Regions from separate parts of the Pseudoalteromonas sp. BSi20439 genome, predicted to be linked through region 3. Evidence: predicted binding sites of a transcription regulator. Region 3 holds the regulator's gene; each other region holds the start of a gene.
The links. Region 3 encodes ArgR, which controls arginine synthesis, uptake and breakdown. Its sites were predicted from a motif close to ANTGAATANNTATTCANT; they were not measured.
Positions count from the first base shown of each region.

Region 1: a site for ArgR is predicted at 1,766-1,783, ahead of gltB (glutamate synthase large subunit). Genes of this name have one in related genera too.
Region 2: a site for ArgR is predicted at 3,264-3,281, ahead of P20439_RS08360 (OadG family protein). Genes of this name have one in related genera too.
Region 4: a site for ArgR is predicted at 1,856-1,873, ahead of P20439_RS02425 (arginase family protein). Genes of this name have one in related genera too.

Region 1 covers NZ_BADW01000033.1:8,407-12,648, reverse strand. Annotated here, with positions in the region: gene gltB (glutamate synthase large subunit) at 1-1,664, opposite strand, end outside; gene P20439_RS02880 (Grx4 family monothiol glutaredoxin) at 2,774-3,112, opposite strand; gene P20439_RS02875 (superoxide dismutase) at 3,377-3,958, shown strand; gene P20439_RS02870 (PrkA family serine protein kinase) at 4,169-4,242, shown strand, end outside.
Region 2 covers NZ_BADW01000092.1:7-4,248, reverse strand. Annotated here, with positions in the region: gene P20439_RS08370 (sodium ion-translocating decarboxylase subunit beta) at 35-1,165, opposite strand; gene oadA (sodium-extruding oxaloacetate decarboxylase subunit alpha) at 1,180-2,961, opposite strand; gene P20439_RS08360 (OadG family protein) at 2,974-3,219, opposite strand; gene P20439_RS18205 (DUF1328 domain-containing protein) at 3,736-3,909, shown strand; gene P20439_RS08350 (hypothetical protein) at 3,959-4,150, shown strand.
Region 3 covers NZ_BADW01000099.1:148,746-152,987, reverse strand. Annotated here, with positions in the region: gene rplU (50S ribosomal protein L21) at 1-23, opposite strand, end outside; gene ispB (octaprenyl diphosphate synthase) at 447-1,418, shown strand; gene mdh (malate dehydrogenase) at 1,496-2,428, opposite strand; gene argR (transcriptional regulator ArgR) at 2,654-3,121, shown strand; gene P20439_RS09600 (Dyp-type peroxidase) at 3,177-4,076, opposite strand; gene P20439_RS09595 (ABC transporter ATP-binding protein) at 4,116-4,242, opposite strand, start outside.
Region 4 covers NZ_BADW01000024.1:24,022-28,263, reverse strand. Annotated here, with positions in the region: gene P20439_RS02430 (ABC transporter substrate-binding protein) at 1-611, opposite strand, end outside; gene P20439_RS02425 (arginase family protein) at 710-1,819, opposite strand; gene udp (uridine phosphorylase) at 2,232-2,987, shown strand; gene cdd (cytidine deaminase) at 2,976-3,905, opposite strand; gene ppc (phosphoenolpyruvate carboxylase) at 4,028-4,242, opposite strand, start outside.

The DNA of each region.
Region 1 (4,242 bases), on a different contig from region 3:
GGCGTATCAAATTGCAGGCGTTTAGCGTGCCCTGTTGTTTCATTAAATACGTTTTGCTCACTACCAATACACGTTGCCAACGACATTACATGGTTTTCACGTAACGGATCAATTGGCGGATTAGTAACCTGAGCAAACTTTTGACGGAAATAATCATAAAGTGAACGGTGCCCTTCGCTTAGGACGGCAAACGGCGTATCGTCACCCATTGAGCCAGTGGCTTCTTGCCCATTTTCACCCATGACACGAATGACGCTGTCTAGCTCTTCATTAGTATAGCCAAACATCTTTTGGTATTTGACTAGAGTTGCATCATCGAATGAGCGATTACCTGCATCTTGCTCAGTCAGTGCTTCAAAAGGTGTTAAGCGTTTAACGTTTTCTTCTAACCACGATTTATAAGGGTGGCGTGATTTTAAGTCTTGGTCAATTTCATCTGAATGCCAAATTTTTCCGAGTTTGGTATCAATAACCAGTAGCTCGCCTGGGCCAACACGTCCTTTTTCTACCACCTCGTCAGCGGTGTAATCCCAAATTCCCACCTCAGAAGCTAAAGTAATAAAACCATCTTGAGTAATAATATAACGCGCTGGACGTAAACCATTTCGGTCTAGGTTACAGGCTGCAAAGCGCCCATCAGACATAACAATGCCTGCAGGGCCATCCCACGGTTCCATATGCATAGAATTAAAATCATAGAACGCACGTAAGTCGTCATCCATAGCTCGATTTTTTTGCCATGCTGGCGGCACTAGCATGCGCATCGCACGGAATAAATCCATACCACCAGCTAAAAATAGCTCCAGCATATTATCGAGGCTAGATGAGTCAGACCCTGTCTCATTAACAAACGGCGCTGCGCTTTGTAAATCAGGAATAAGTGGCGAAGCAAATTTATAAGAACGGGCACGTGCCCATTGGCGATTACCTTCAATAGTATTAATTTCACCATTGTGCGCTAAATAACGAAATGGTTGCGCTAAAGGCCAGCGAGGCTGTGTGTTTGTAGAGAAGCGTTGATGAAAAACACAAATAGCACTGGTCATGCGAATATCCGCAAGATCAAGGTAAAAATTAGGCAAGTCAGCAGGCATCATTAAGCCTTTATATATTGTGACTAGCCCAGATAAACTCGCAATATAAAATGATTCATCGTCCATTAGGCGCTTTTCTGCACGACGACGTGCAACATACAAGCGGCGTTCTAAATCTTTAGAACGCCAACCTTCTGGCGCACTAATAAAAATTTGTTCAAAACCTGGCAATTGTTTTAGAGCAATAGGTCCTAACATTGATGGATCAGTTGGAACCACACGCCAGCCCAAAATATTTAGCGTTTCTTTTTCTAGTTCTTCGCTTAAAACATCTTTGGCTGCTTGTGCTAGTACCGGATCAGCATTGAGGAAAATCATCCCAACGGCGTAATTTTTACCTAAATGCCAATTATTCTCGGCAGCAATAGCCCGAAAGAAGCTGTCTGGTTTTTGTAATAACAAGCCACAACCATCACCCGTTTTACCATCAGCAGAAATACCACCGCGGTGCTGCATGCGATCTAAACCGGTGATCGCCGTACGAATGAGTCGGTGACTCGCTTGGTTATTAACTTGGGCTATTAAGCCAAAGCCACAATTATCTTTTTCTAGTTTTGAGTCATATAACATGGACCCCTCCCCTTGCTGCGCTGTTAACGTTGATGAACGGCTCGACGATTTGCTAACAGACGAACAAAATTAGCGTTATTCCACCCTTGAGTCAATATTTTTATGAATACATATTCATTATATTGAATATATTTCAACTTAATTAAAAATCATAAAATAATGCCAACCATTAACATTTGCATAGATATCGAATCGAAAAATAGATTGACACCGGTGTTATTTTTAAAAACTTGTAAACAAAAAGCATGCACGACTAGCAGTTTACGTAAACGTAAGGTGAGCCAAAAATGAATAACTATTCATTAGGTGCTATTTCCTCTTTTGTGCTGTATTAGTAATTCATCTGAACACGACATTTAATTACAGCGGCTTCTATTAGCGCATAGTTTATTCAATAGATTTAAACGCTCCCCTCATGTTATGCATTAATTAACAACTTGCTTTGCTTTACGTTGAGGTAACCTCATCCCATAGACAAATCAAAAAAGTGCCCGCAGCGGACACTTTTTATGTCCGCGGACATGTAAAACAAAAAGGATAAAATTAAAAACCGAATAAATTCAATAAGATAAAAAATGGCATGCTATTCGATTACAGCATAACTATATAAATTTTGAGGATGTTCGAATGTTTACTATTGGCTTATTTTTAATTTCACTGATCAGTATTTGCTTTGCCAACGGTGTGATTTGTTATTTTAATAAGCATTAGCGTTAAAGCTGCCAGGTAATAAAAGACAGCCAACATAAAATACTCAAGTTATAAAAACTAACCTTTGTAATAAAAGCTGAACCCTGCTTGTTATTTTTATCGACTTAAATGCTTTATACGAATGGCTTGTAATTAAAATCAAAGTGGAGGTGTTAATTGTGTTAATTGATAAAGTAAGCATACAAATTAGGACTCTTGCTAACTAGCAGTTTACCTTTGATATTGCTGATGATGAGACGTTTTTATAAAATATTATTCGAGCAGCTCACTAGATTAAACTCCGGTTTATCTTTAAAGAGAGTTTATTTAGGGCTTTAGAGAATGAGTTTATGCATTCAAAAATTAGAAGCTTAAATACAAAAAAAGCTGCAAATTGCAGCTTTTTTTAACCTAAACGCTTATTCAGCGTCTGCAGGTTTATGCTTTGCAGCTGTTTCAGTGATCAACGGTTGTAATTCACCACGTTGAAACATCTCAATGATAATGTCACAGCCACCAATTAACTCACCTTCAACCCAAAGTTGTGGGAAAGTAGGCCAGTTAGCGTAAGCAGGAAGCTCCGCACGAATGTCTGGATTAAGTAAAATATCTACATAAGCAAACGGTTCACCACACGACATTAACGCTTGTGATGCTTGTGAAGAAAAACCACAATTAGGCAGTTTTGGTGATCCTTTCATGTATAAGATGATTGGGTTTTCAGCAATTTGCTGTTTAATTTTATCGATGGTTTCCATTTACAACCTCAAAATGACGATAGCGAACACATTAGGCCTTGAAAAAGTTTCACTGTGGCCTCAGATATATAGATTAAAATAGGCAATTAAAGCCTCAATCTTAAATAGCTTTAGCAATAGCATTGCTGTTTGCTAAAACTTGAGTAAAATACTCAACAATTATAGTAACACTATATTCCTGTTTGGTATAGATAAGTGCCCTGTTTGTGCAGGCATTACGTATTACTAAATAGACTATCAACCAAAAGAAGATGGAGATAAAAAATGGCATTTGAACTACCGTCACTACCGTATGCAATTGATGCACTTGAGCCACATATTTCACAAGAAACGTTAGAGTTTCACCATGGTAAACACCACAACACTTATGTGACTAAACTTAACGGTTTAATTCCAGGCACTGAGTTTGAAGGTAAATCACTTGAAGAAATCGTTTGTTCTTCAGAAGGCGGTGTTTTCAACAACGCTGCTCAAATCTGGAACCACACTTTCTACTGGAACAGCCTATCTCCAAATGGCGGTGGCGCTCCAACAGGTGCAGTTGCTGATGCAATTAACGCGAAATGGGGCTCATTTGACGCATTTAAAGACGCGTTAAACGACAAAGCAGTAAATAACTTTGGTTCAAGCTGGACTTGGTTAGTTAAACTAGCTGATGGTTCACTAGACATCGTTAATACATCTAACGCTGCAACACCGTTAACAGATGCAGGTGTTACTCCAATCCTAACTGTGGATTTATGGGAACACGCATACTACATTGATTACCGTAACGTGCGTCCAGATTACCTTAAAGGTTTCTGGTCACTTGTTAACTGGGAATTCGCGAACGCTAACTTCGCATAATTAGTTTAATACTAGTTTTTAAAAAAGACGCTTAGGCGTCTTTTTTTATGCCTACAATTTGCATTAATCGCGTTTATACGTAGGTTGTTTTATAAAAGCGCATCATGATCATTTTTCATATAAATTTTTAATTTTATTGCACAATAAATTAAATTCGTGACTAGACTTTAAATAGTGAATACATTTTCCAAGTAGGTTTCGGAGGTCATTATGACTATTTTTGATCACTACCAAGCGCGTTATGAATCAACACAAGAAGAAGAGTACAGTGTTGCTGAATTTCT
Region 2 (4,242 bases), on a different contig from region 3:
TAAACTGCGCTAATAGGTTGAGTCTAAATTATATTTAACCCACAAGAGCGAGTAAAATACCTGCTGCAACGGCACTACCTAATACCCCTGCAACATTAGGCCCCATTGCATGCATTAATAAGAAGTTATGTGGGTTATTTTCAAGCCCAACTTTGTTAACTACCCTTGCAGCCATTGGCACAGCGGATACACCTGCAGCACCAATTAATGGATTTATAGGAGTTTTTGATATTTTATTTAAGCCTTTTGCCATAAATACACCTGAGGCTGTACCAATAGCAAACGCTAGTGCACCCAGTACTAAAATACCAATAGTTTCCACTGTTAAGAACTGCTCTGCAGCAAGCTTAGAGCCTACCGCAAGTCCTAAAAATATAGTGGTGATATTAATGATTTCGTTTTGCGCACTGTTGCTGAGCCTATCAACTACACCCGACTCGCGCATTAAGTTACCTAAACAGAACATACCAACCAGCGGAATTGCCGCAGGTAAGAATATGGCAGTTAAAGTAAGCACCATCAGCGGGAAAATAATTTTTTCCTTTTTAGATACTTTACGCAGCTCTGGCATTTGAATTTTACGTTCTTCAGGCGTGGTAAACGCACGCATAATTGGAGGCTGAATAATAGGCACCAACGCCATGTATGAGTAGGCAGCTACGGCTATAGCCCCTAATAAGTCAGGTGCCAATTTTGACGCTAAAAAGATAGCAGTTGGCCCATCTGCACCACCAATAATTGCGATTGCTGAAGCATCTTGTAAGCTAAATTCAAACCCAGGAATAAAGTTAAGTAAAATAGCGCCAAATAACGTCGCAAAAATACCAAACTGCGCCGCAGCACCTAGTAGCAACATACGCGGGTTGGCAATTAGGGCACTAAAATCAGTAAGCGCACCCACTCCCATAAATATTAATAGCGGAAAAATACCGGTATCAATACCTACATAATAAACATAATAAAGTAAGCCACCAGGATCTGATAAACCAGCCACCGGAATATTAGTTAAAATGGCTCCAAAGCCAATGGGCAGTAGCAATAACGGCTCAAAGCTTTTGGCAATTGCTAAAAATAACAGCAAACAGCCAACGGCAATCATGATCAGCCCAGGAAATGTAAAGTTAGCAATGCCTGTGGCATGCCAGAGGTTTAAAATACCATCCATCCTCTATTTACTCCTTAAGCTAGTGCTATCATTGCATCACCGGTTGATACTGAATCACCTTCAGAAACAAGCAACTCAGCAATTGTACCGGTATGCATGGCGCGTACTTCGGTTTCCATTTTCATGGCTTCCATAATAATCACCACATCACCTTCATTGACTACCTGACCTGGCTTTACTTTAATTTTAAAAATATTACCAGCCAGTGGGGCATTCAATGTTTCACCCGAGGCAACCGATGCAGACTGTGGAATATGCTCAGAGTCTTTTAACGTAACCTCTTTAAGCTCACCACCTTGAGCAACTACGACATCGTATACTTTACCGTCTACTTTAACGCTGTACTGCTCTGCCTTAACGCCTTTATTGTTTGCCGCTGATTTTTCAGGTGCTTTATTGGCGCTATCATCAGTACTAGGAACAGGCTCAAATGCATCAGGATTATTACGGTTTTTAATAAACTTCAACCCAATCTGCGGGAATAACGCATAGGTAAGCACATCATCAATTTGCTCATCAGCTAAAGTTAGCCCTTGTTCCTGCGCAAGCTTGCTTAACTCAGCTTCGAGCGTTTCAAGTTCAGGTTTAATAATATCGGCTGGGCGACAGGTAATTGCCTCACTGCCATCAAGTACGCGCTCTTGAAGCTCTTTATTCATTGGTGCAGGTGTTGAACCATACTCACCTTTTAATACGCCAGCAGTTTCTTTGGTGATAGTTTTATAACGCTCACCAGTGAGCACATTTAATACCGCTTGAGTGCCAACAATTTGTGAAGTAGGTGTTACCAGTGGAATAAAACCTAAATCTTCACGTACTCGAGGAATTTCAAGTAGTACTTCATTTAGTTTATCAGCAGCGCCTTGTTCTTTAAGCTGATTTTCCATGTTGGTTAGCATGCCACCTGGCACTTGTGCTAATAAAATGCGGCCATCAACACCTTTTAAACTGCCTTCAAACGCAGCGTACTTTTTACGTACGTCTCTAAAGTAAGCGGCAATTTCTTCTAGATGGTTTAAATCAAGCCCAGTATCACGCTCTGTTCCCTCCACGATTGCAGCAATTGTTTCGGTTGCTGAATGACCATAGGTCATACTCATAGATGATACAGCGGTGTCGAGCATATCAATGCCAGCATCAATGGCTTTTTGATAAGTAGCTGTACTCAACCCTGTTGTTGCATGACATTGCATAGCAATAGGTATTGAAACCGTTTCTTTTAACGCTTTAATGAGTTCTTCTGCATCATATGGCTTAAGCAGACCCGCCATATCTTTAATACAAATTGAATGACAACCTAATTCTTCTAGCTGCTTTGCAAGCGTTAACCACATATCTAATGTATGTACTGGGCTTACTGTGTACGAAATAGTACCTTGCGCATGCGCCCCTACTTTAACCGCCGCTTTAATAGCGGTTTCTAAGTTACGCACATCATTCATGGCATCAAAAATACGAAATACATCTACGCCATTTTTGTGCGCACGCTCGACAAACTTCTCAACCACATCATCTGCATAATGGCGATACCCTAATAGGTTTTGCCCGCGAAGTAGCATTTGCTGTGGCGTATTTGGCATTGCTTTTTTGAGCGCACGGATACGCTCCCACGGATCTTCACCTAAATAACGAATACATGAGTCAAAGGTAGCCCCACCCCAAGATTCAATAGACCAATAACCTGCGTCATCAATTTTTTTTGCAATAGGTAACATGTCGTCTAATCGCATGCGGGTAGCTAAAAGCGACTGATGTGCGTCACGAAGTACAAGTTCTGTTATTTTTAATTTAGCCATTGGTATGCTCCTCTAATTATTATTTGTTTTGTACTGAGCAATGGCAGCACTAATTGCAGCGATGTGCTCATTTGGCACACCTTGCGATTTAAAAGATGGTGTTCTATGTGATGTTGCGAGTTCTGGCTGAGAAAACTTGCTAGCCAGCTTAGACATGAGTGTCACTGCACCAATCAATAAAGAAAGAAATACAAACACGCCCACCATACCTGTTAGCATTAAATTGCCCGCAGTTGTGAGCAAAGCCCCTATATCCATAATTCTCCCCCTGTTCAAACCGAACCACATAAAAAGTCAGTTTATTTAAATAATTATTCACCAATAGTAACAAAAACTATTCTTTTGTCTACATGTTGTAAATTGGTAAAACCAATTAATCTAAAAGTAACATATCACCAATAAGGTTAACACCACCTAAAATAGCTTATTTGACCTATATATATAGATGATAAAAATGTTCGTTATAAACAAAGAATATATAAAACCCCTAATACTTTGTAAAAACACATAAAAAGCAAACCCATCATGCCAACCCATTTAAAACCCTTAAAACAAATGTTAATTGGTCTTACCAAAAAAAGAGCTGCACTAACTACTTATTATCTCACCGTATACAACTGTGAATAAGTTACCGATAAAATCGTAAAAATTACCAACTCAATATAAAGCCAACCACGTAAAAACAAAACAAACCATTGATTTAAAACAAAATAAAACACTGGCACATTACTCGCTTATATAAAACTAACACTTAGATAAATCAAGGAGATGACAATGTTACGCTGGACAATTACATTTTTGGTGATCGCACTAATTGCAGCCGTTTTAGGATTTGGCGGTATTGCAGGAGCCGCAGCTGGAATTGCTAAGATCATATTTTTTATCTTTTTAGTTTTATTGGTTATTTCACTAGTCTCTGGCGCCTTACGTGGTAAAAGCCCCAGGTAGATAAAACACTACACTCTCTTTTAAACTTATATATACAAGGAATTACATTATGAAATCATCAACACTTAAAGCAGCTGCTATTGGTCTATTCGCAAGTGCATTTATTATGGGTTGTGAAGACAATCATGCAGAAGAAGCGGGTGAACGCATTGACGAAGCAGTAACAGATGTGCAAAACAAAGTAGAAGACACCTGTGAAGAAGTAAAAGAAGGCGTTAATGCCGAAGAAACAAATTGCTAATGTTATTTATTTAGCTAAAAAACGACCTACGGGTCGTTTTTTTATGCCTAAAATATAAATAGTTTTTAGTCATTTCCCCTTTTAAGCTGCGC
Region 3 (4,242 bases):
CCACTTTGGAAAACCGCGTACATAATTAACTCCGTCTGTGCGCCCTCAAATCGACGCAACTAAAATATTCTTCAATAGGGCGCGAAGTTTACGCTAATGCGAAAAAACTAGCAAGCCTCTTTTTGTAATTAAATGAATAAAAAGTAGCTGCATTGAGAGCAATTCAATATTTCCCCTATTTTATATTAAAATCCCCCTTTGCCAAGCGCTTTTTAACGGTTAGAGAAAATAAATTAGCAATCGCAAAGCAAGCCCACGTAGTTCAATTAACCGTCAAGGGTGATTCAAATTTAAACCACGCTGTTTAATCATTTATTCACCAAGTTAATAGGTCATTTAACCTACTTAAGGGTGTTTTTTTAAGGAATCATCACAAAATATCGAGCTAATGCGTTTTTTGTTGTACAATCTGCGCCGTTCACACATTAAAATTGGCTCGGAGATCAATGGATATAAAAGCTATCCAGGCGTTAATCGAAAGCGATATGAATGACGTCAATCAACTAATACATGCGCAAATGCGCTCAGATGTGGCGTTAGTTAATCAACTTGGTTTGTATATTGTTAACAGCGGTGGCAAACGTGTTCGCCCCATGTTGGCTATTTTGGCGGCTAAAGCGCTAGGTTACCAAGGTAAAGATCACATTACGCTAGCAACAATTATTGAATTTATTCATACCGCAACGCTTTTACATGACGATGTAGTAGATGAATCTAACTTGCGCCGTGGCACACCCACAGCAAATGCCGAGTTTGGTAATGCCGCCAGTGTTCTCGTGGGAGACTTTATTTATACTCGCTCGTTTCAGCTAATGGTAGGCCTTGGTAAAATGCAGATAATGCAAGTATTAGCCGATGCAACCAATATTATTGCTGAAGGCGAAGTGCTGCAATTAATGAACTGTAATGACCCAGATACTACTGAAGCCAGTTATATGCAGGTTATTTACTCTAAAACCGCCAAGTTATTTGAAGCTGCAACCGGGCTAGCTGCTATTATTACTGAGCAAGATGACAGTGTATTAAACGCACTTAATTTGTATGGTATGCATTTAGGCACTGCTTTTCAGTTAGTGGATGATGTTTTAGATTACAACGCTGATGCCGACCAACTTGGTAAAAACATTGGCGATGATTTAGCTGAAGGTAAGCCGACGTTACCTCTTATATATGCAATGCAACACGGTAGTGAGCATCAAACACAGTTAATAAGAGACGCTATTGAGCACTGTAATGGTATGGAGCATCTAGATGAGATACTCGCTGCACTTAAACATACCAATGCCCTTGAGTTCACTATGCAAAAAGCAGAGCAAGAAGCAGAGAAAGCAATTGCTTGTTTAGATTGCTTAGCTGAATCAAGTTACAAGCAAGCATTAATTAGCTTAGCTAGAATAGCGGTTGATCGCGACCACTAAGTTATACTGTGTAGATAATTCCGAGCAATAAAAAAGCCTGCAAATGCAGGCTTTTTTTATTGGGTTAATTTTGGCTATTACGCCATAAAATCAACACCTTCTTTAATGTCTTTTTTCAGAGTTTCAAGCATGTCATTTTTTGCTTGCTCTTCAAATGCGCTTAGTGTGCCGTAAGAAAGAATTTCTTCTACGCCATTTTTACCTAAACGTACTGGATGTGCGAAGTACTCTGCATCGCCATTTTCAACAGCAACATATGCATAATCTACAACGTCTTCACCTTGTAAGCCTTTAACTAAAGACATACAAAAACGTGCAGCAGCAGCACCCATTGATAATGTTGCAGAACCACCGCCCGCTTTAGCATTAACTACTTCAGTACCCGCGTTTTGGATACGTGGAGTCAGTGCAGCCACTTCTTCATCAGTGAAAGTAACACCTTCAACTTGAGAAAGTAACGGTAGGATAGTTGTGCCTGAGTGGCCACCAATTACTGGAACTTTAACGCTTGCTACGTCAACGCCTTTAAGCTCAGCAATGAACGCTTCAGAACGGATCACATCGAGTGTTGTAATACCGAATACACGTTTAGCATCATAAGTACCTGCTTTTTTAAATACTTCAGCAACAATTGGTACAGTGCCGTTAACTGGGTTAGTAATAATACCCACAAGCGCTTTAGGACAGTTAGCAACAATGCCTTCTGCTAGTGTTTTGATGATACCAGCGTTAACATTAAATAAATCAGCACGATCCATACCTGGCTTACGTGGCATACCCGCTGGGATAAGAACGATATCACAACCTGTTAATGCTTTATCTAAATCGTCAGCACCAAAACCTGCAACTTTAACATCTGTTGGGATGTGAGAAAGGTCAACAGCAACACCAGGAACTACTGGCGCAACATCATATAGTGATAATTCAGAGCCAGCTGGTAAACCTGTTTTTAATAATAAAGACAACGCTTGACCGATACCGCCTGCAGCACCTAATACAGCAACTTTCATTGGAATTCTCCGTGATTTGAGGTAGGAAATATTTGTGGTTCATAAGATAAAGAAATTAACGACTAAAAACAAATTTATCCTGCTTATTTTAGCTATATTTTCGACCATAGTTGTAAACTTTGCTGTTTAAACGCAGCAAAATGGCAACTTAAGCAAACAACTGCTGCATAATTATGCATTTTTGTGTAGAATTTGCGGTATCTATTACATAACTAATTAGACACTATGCAACCACAAGATAAACAAGAAGCATTGGTTAAAGCCTTTAAAGCACTTTTAAAAGAAGAAAACTTTGGCTCACAGGGCGAAATAGTTGATGCGTTAAAAGAACAAGGCTTTGATAATATTAGCCAAAGTAAAGTGTCGCGAATGTTAAGTAAGTTTGGCGCGGTACGCACCCGTAATGCAAAACAAGAAATGGTGTACTGTTTACCCGCCGAAATGGGAGTACCAACCGCTAAGAGCCCGTTGCGCCAACTCGTTATTGATATTATGCATAACGAAATGATGATTATTATTCGCACCAGCCCAGGGGCTGCTCAACTCATTGCGCGTTTACTTGATTCATTAGGCAAAGCAGACGGCGTACTAGGCACTATTGCCGGCGATGATACTATTTTTATCGCACCAGCTAAAATCTCAGAAATAGACCTCACACTAGAGCGTGTGCGTATTTTATTTGATACGGTTTAACCACTAACGCTGTGATTGAAACGGCTATGATCACTACGTAGCCGTTTTACAACTGTTATAACTGCTTTAAAAATCGCACTGAAGGGGCAAAAAATGCAGAGCCCATATCCGCCTGAGTAAAATCAAGCCAGTGGTCATAATCTTCCCCCTGCCCTAGTCGGCTAGTTAGCACTTTTTCGAATGCATCTCCTTTAGCAGAGCACGTGATCACTAACATACCTTGCTCATATACATCGCCATAAGGCATGCTTTGGTTGAGTAACAGTGCCTGACCTTGTTCATCTTTTAATTCACTGCGGGTTGCATGGCTACTTTCAAGTGCGGGGCTGAGCAAGGTATTATCAAGGCGTGTACGACCCATTATTTGCTCTTGTTCATGTAATGACAAATGCTGCCACAAGCTCAAGTCGTGCTTATAGCGCTGCACATGAATGTAACTACCTTGATCTTCAAAACTATCAGGCTTATTAACTAACGCCGTTACACGTTTTTGACGGCCATGGGGAGTATCGCCCGCATAAATAAAGCCATTAAAGTCTCGGCCATCTAAAAAGCGAAAATTACAAATTTGCTCAACTAGCTCAACATCTGGGGTGAATAGCTTGAGTATTTGTAGTGCAAACAAATGGTTTACATCTTCTCTGTCTGAGCGGATTTGCACAAACAAATCACATGGCCTTGCACTCATAACAAAGTCGCTATGGGTAATATTAGGAAAGCTTTGCAGCTCGCTTGGCATGAAGTCAGGTAAAATATGCGGCCAATATTGGGCGCCAATTGCCACCATGCAAGAAAGCATAGATTCAGAGAACTGATCACTAAACTCATCTTCAATATCGCTCACTTGTTTAAGCTTAGCGCGAAGTGATTCGTCGTGACCATCAAGTACATTAAAAAATAAGTGCAAACCGTGTAAGTTTGCTTCAGCACAAATCCCTGATTGCGCTTGCGCCATTGTTATTCCTTACTTTTTAGAGCAAAACACAGTGATTAATTACGATTCAAAAAAATTCACCGTGTGCGGTTTTATTTTTATTATAACCTGTTCATTAATTTCAAATGACTGGCCATACTGAGCTGCAACTTCTATTTCTTGTTCAGCAATAACCACAGTGTATACA
Region 4 (4,242 bases), on a different contig from region 3:
GCTTGATGGGCATTGATGGGCATGAGTGATTCGAGTTGTAATTTGTTTAATAAATGAGATTGTTCATGGTTTATTCGCTGCGCAGGTATAACCACTAAATCAATACTCGAACTTCGTGTTTGAATTATCTTAAAAATATTATCAAAACTACTAAACAACATTAAATTTTCGTTTTCTTTAAAGCCTTTTGAAAGTAAGTAATGATGGCTGTAGTTATCTTTTAAAACCGCAATACGGTATTGCTTAGCCTGCTCTAAATTAGTTAAGGAAATACCTTTGCTTTTAAGGGAGTAAAAATTAGTGTCAAATTGGGCAAGCTTAGCAAACCAAATAAAATTATTTTCCCGTTCAGGCGAACGAGAAATGGAAAATATACAGGTTTGGGGATCTCTCAGTGCAATATTGTAAGCCATACTCCAATCGTTTACAGAAATTGAATAATCAATGCCTGCGCTATCAAGCGCCAATCGGACTTTATCGGCAGCATCACCTACTAAATTGTTATTCGCGTCCAGATACTGCGCAGGCGCGAAGTTCTCTGTTACAACAGTAAGTTTAGCCACACAATGATGGCTTACAATGAGCAATAATACACAATACCACTTAGTCACAATAACCCACTATATAAAATTTAAGATGTTACTTTTTTGGTAAAAGCAAATTTAATATAGCGGATTATTTACAAATAGCCAATTTTGGGCCTGTGGGATTAACGATTCATTGCTGCAATTAAGAATGCTGAAATTTTAGCGCCTTCTCTAAGCGTCGTCTCTGAGCTTGATTGCCCCACTAATGAGCTGTCGGTAAACGGTGCGATTTCCATCATATCTGCACCGGTTATTGGAAACTCATCAGCAATAGCTGACAAAATATCAAGCGCATGCTGTGGTGTTAATCCATTTTCTTCAGGCGTACCTGTCGCAGAGGCAAATTGCGCATCTAGTGCGTCAATATCAAAGCTTACATACACTTCATCAACCTTGTCGGCCTTTAATTGCGCGATTGTATCGGCAGCAACAGCGGCTGCGCCACGCTCAATAATTTCAGCTGCCCAGTGCTGTTTAACGCCAAAGGTACTTTCCCAATGTGATTTAGGCTTACCACTTGAGCGAATACCAAATTGAATTAAATGATGTGGCGCGGGTAAAAATTCTAAAATATGGGTACACCAAGAGCCAAAACATAAATCGATGCCTAAACGCTCAACCAATAAATCGGTGTGGGCGTCAAAATGAATAATAGCCGTACGCTTACCTTGGCTACGCTTTGCTTTTAAGTACGCTTTTGTCAGCGGGTAACTAATAGAATGATCGCCACCAATGCCAAAAATGCCTTTATCTTGGAATGTTGCATAAAAGCTGTCACATACATCTTCGGTAATAGACAGTGGACTTACGAAATGATCGTTATTGTCATTGCCATAAAGCGCTTTTTGGCAATTGGTAATTGTTGCCTCGTTTAAGTATTTATCGTGTAATAAATGCGGTATTACGCGCACATCACCTAAGTCAAATGAACGACACTGTGTTTGCTGGTCAATTAAAGCTGAACGTAAAAATAAAGGCCCCCAGTTTGCACCGCGTAAAATACCACCACCACAATCAGAGCTAATCCCCAGCATAACCGCTTTGTGGGGTGAGTTAGGTAATTCATTTAGCGAGTCACGCCATAAAGCATCGACATTTTCAGTTTGACCATATAATTTATTTCTGAGTGCTGCTTTGCGTTCTTTTGCCGTATTAACCGTGAATACACCGTCGCCAGGTGCACATAAACAGTGTTCAACTTTATTTTTAAATGCTTGAAATTGTGTGCTCATTGTAAACCCTTTTTCAATCTGAATATCTTGTCTATTATTGAGTAGTTATGCAAAACGACGAACGCTGAATAAATTAAAAATTAATTGTCTGTGGTTATAAAAATCACTGAACGTTGTGTTTTGCGAGGTTAGGTCAGCGGCAAAACAATACAAAACCTACTAACTAACCTTATGAATATAAACAATTTAAAATTTAGCTAACAACTCTTTTAGCTAGCTACTGGTTTGCTCTGAGGTATGAATATAGTGTCTGAGCAAACAAGTCAACTGGCTCATTTTGTTAGTGATTTTAGCTATTGATTGAATATTCAGAGTTGATGAATAAATCAATACGGACATCCGTCCTGTACTTCATTTAGGTTTCTCGTAATCATGTTAAATTGACAACAACTCTTATTAAAAAGGCTTAGTTATGGAAAAGGTATTTCACTTAGGACTGTGTATTGATGATTTAAAAGGTGCGAAACTGGCTATTGTTCCAGGGGATCCAGATCGTGCAGCACGCATTTCACAGTTCTTAGATAATCCAACCTGCCTTGCTCAAACGCGTGAGTTTCACATTTATTTAGGCCAATTAAACGGCCACTCAGTGGTTGTATGTTCAACCGGTATCGGCGGCCCTTCAACGTCAATTGCGGTTGAAGAACTGGCTCAACTTGGCGTACGTAGCTTTCTTCGCATTGGCACAACAGGCGCGATTCAGCCGCACATTAACGAAGGCGATATTTTAATTAGCCAAGCCTCAGTTCGTTTAGATGGCGCGAGTCAGCATTTTGCACCGCTGTGCTACCCAGCTGTTTCTGATTTTTTTGCCACTCAAGCGATGGTAAAAGCCTGTGAAAACCTAAACATCGATTTTCATATCGGTATCACCGCTTCAAGCGATACCTTCTACCCAGGACAAGAGCGTTACGATACGCATTCTGGTTATGTTCCTAAGTCATTACAGGGTAGCTGTGAAGAATGGCAAAAACTAGGCGTGATGAACTACGAAATGGAATCGGCTACTTTATTTACTATGTGTGCCGCTCTTGGCCTACAAGCAGCCTGTGTTGCAGGTGTATTAGTAAATAGAACACGTCAAGAAATTCCTAACGTAGACCACGGCGAGATTGAGAAAAAATCGGTTGCCGTGGTACTTGAAGCCGCTAAAGTGTTACTTGGCTAATGTTACGCTAATAACCTCAAGTGTTGGCAAGCCAGTAAAGCTTGCTAACACGGCTTTTGCCACCCCTGATTGGTTTTCATGACCAGCCGTTTCTAATAACGTAACTGATTTAACTGTTTGCTTATCAAAGCTCAGTCCTGCTAAAAACAACTGACTCACAGCACTTTGTAATGGCGATAAACTCGGGCTGTACGCTGCATTTTCTGCATAGCTGCCATAAAAATCACCGTTTTCAAACGTACTTATTTTTACTGCACTGTAATTTTGGCTGTATGGCACATAAGCCGCTAAAGCATAGCTCATCAGCTTTTCATCAAGTTGTTTGTTTTCAAAGCAATTAGTTTGCTCTGCTGGGTTAAATAAGCTGTGCTCATTGCCTAAATCGGTTGGTCCAAATGAATGAGGTAATAACTCTGCCAATTTAAAGTTTTGTGCTGGCAGTAAAATATCAAGCTCTTTCGCATCAGCGAGTTCATTCATAAATTGACGACAGTACCCACATGGGACATCACTAATCGCTATTTTAAGAATTTTTTTACCGCCATTTAACCAGGCATTATTAATTGCAGATTGCTCACCGTGCACCACTAAACTAAGTGCTTGATGGTCAAACTCAGCGTTAGCGCCAAAGTAAAAAGTGGTGTTTCCTTGTGAATCAAGCCCTTTTACAATTGCGCCGACATGAAATTTGGAAATAGGTGCAACGGAAAACTCTGAAGCCATAGGCACTAAGCCTTGTAATAATGCATCGTCGCTAACATTAAGCTCGGTGCAAAGCGCTTTAATATCGCTTGAATATAAAATACCGCGTTGAGTTTTTAATTGACTGCGTAGAGCTTGCGTTTGCGCTACGTTTAGAGAAATGTGTGAATTGCTAAGTGCTGTATTATGTTGCACTTTAAAAGTTGCTGAAGCCATAATAGTTTTTATTTGTTCAATGGCCAAGTAGTGTAAAAGGTTGGCAAACTAAATACCAGCCTATTCAACGTAAAAAAAGGGAACACGTCGTGTGTTCCCTCTAAAACTAATCTAGTTTTGGATTAACCTGTATTACGCATACCCGCTGCAATACCGGTCATAGTGATCATCAAGGCATTGTCTATATCATTTTCATTGCCTTTATCATCGCCACGAGAACGACGTAATAGCTCAACTTGTAATACATTAAGCGGGTCGGTGTATGGGTTTCTAAGCCCAATAGACTCTTTGATCCAAGGCTGATCAGCCAATAAGCTTTTTTGTGGGCTTAATGATT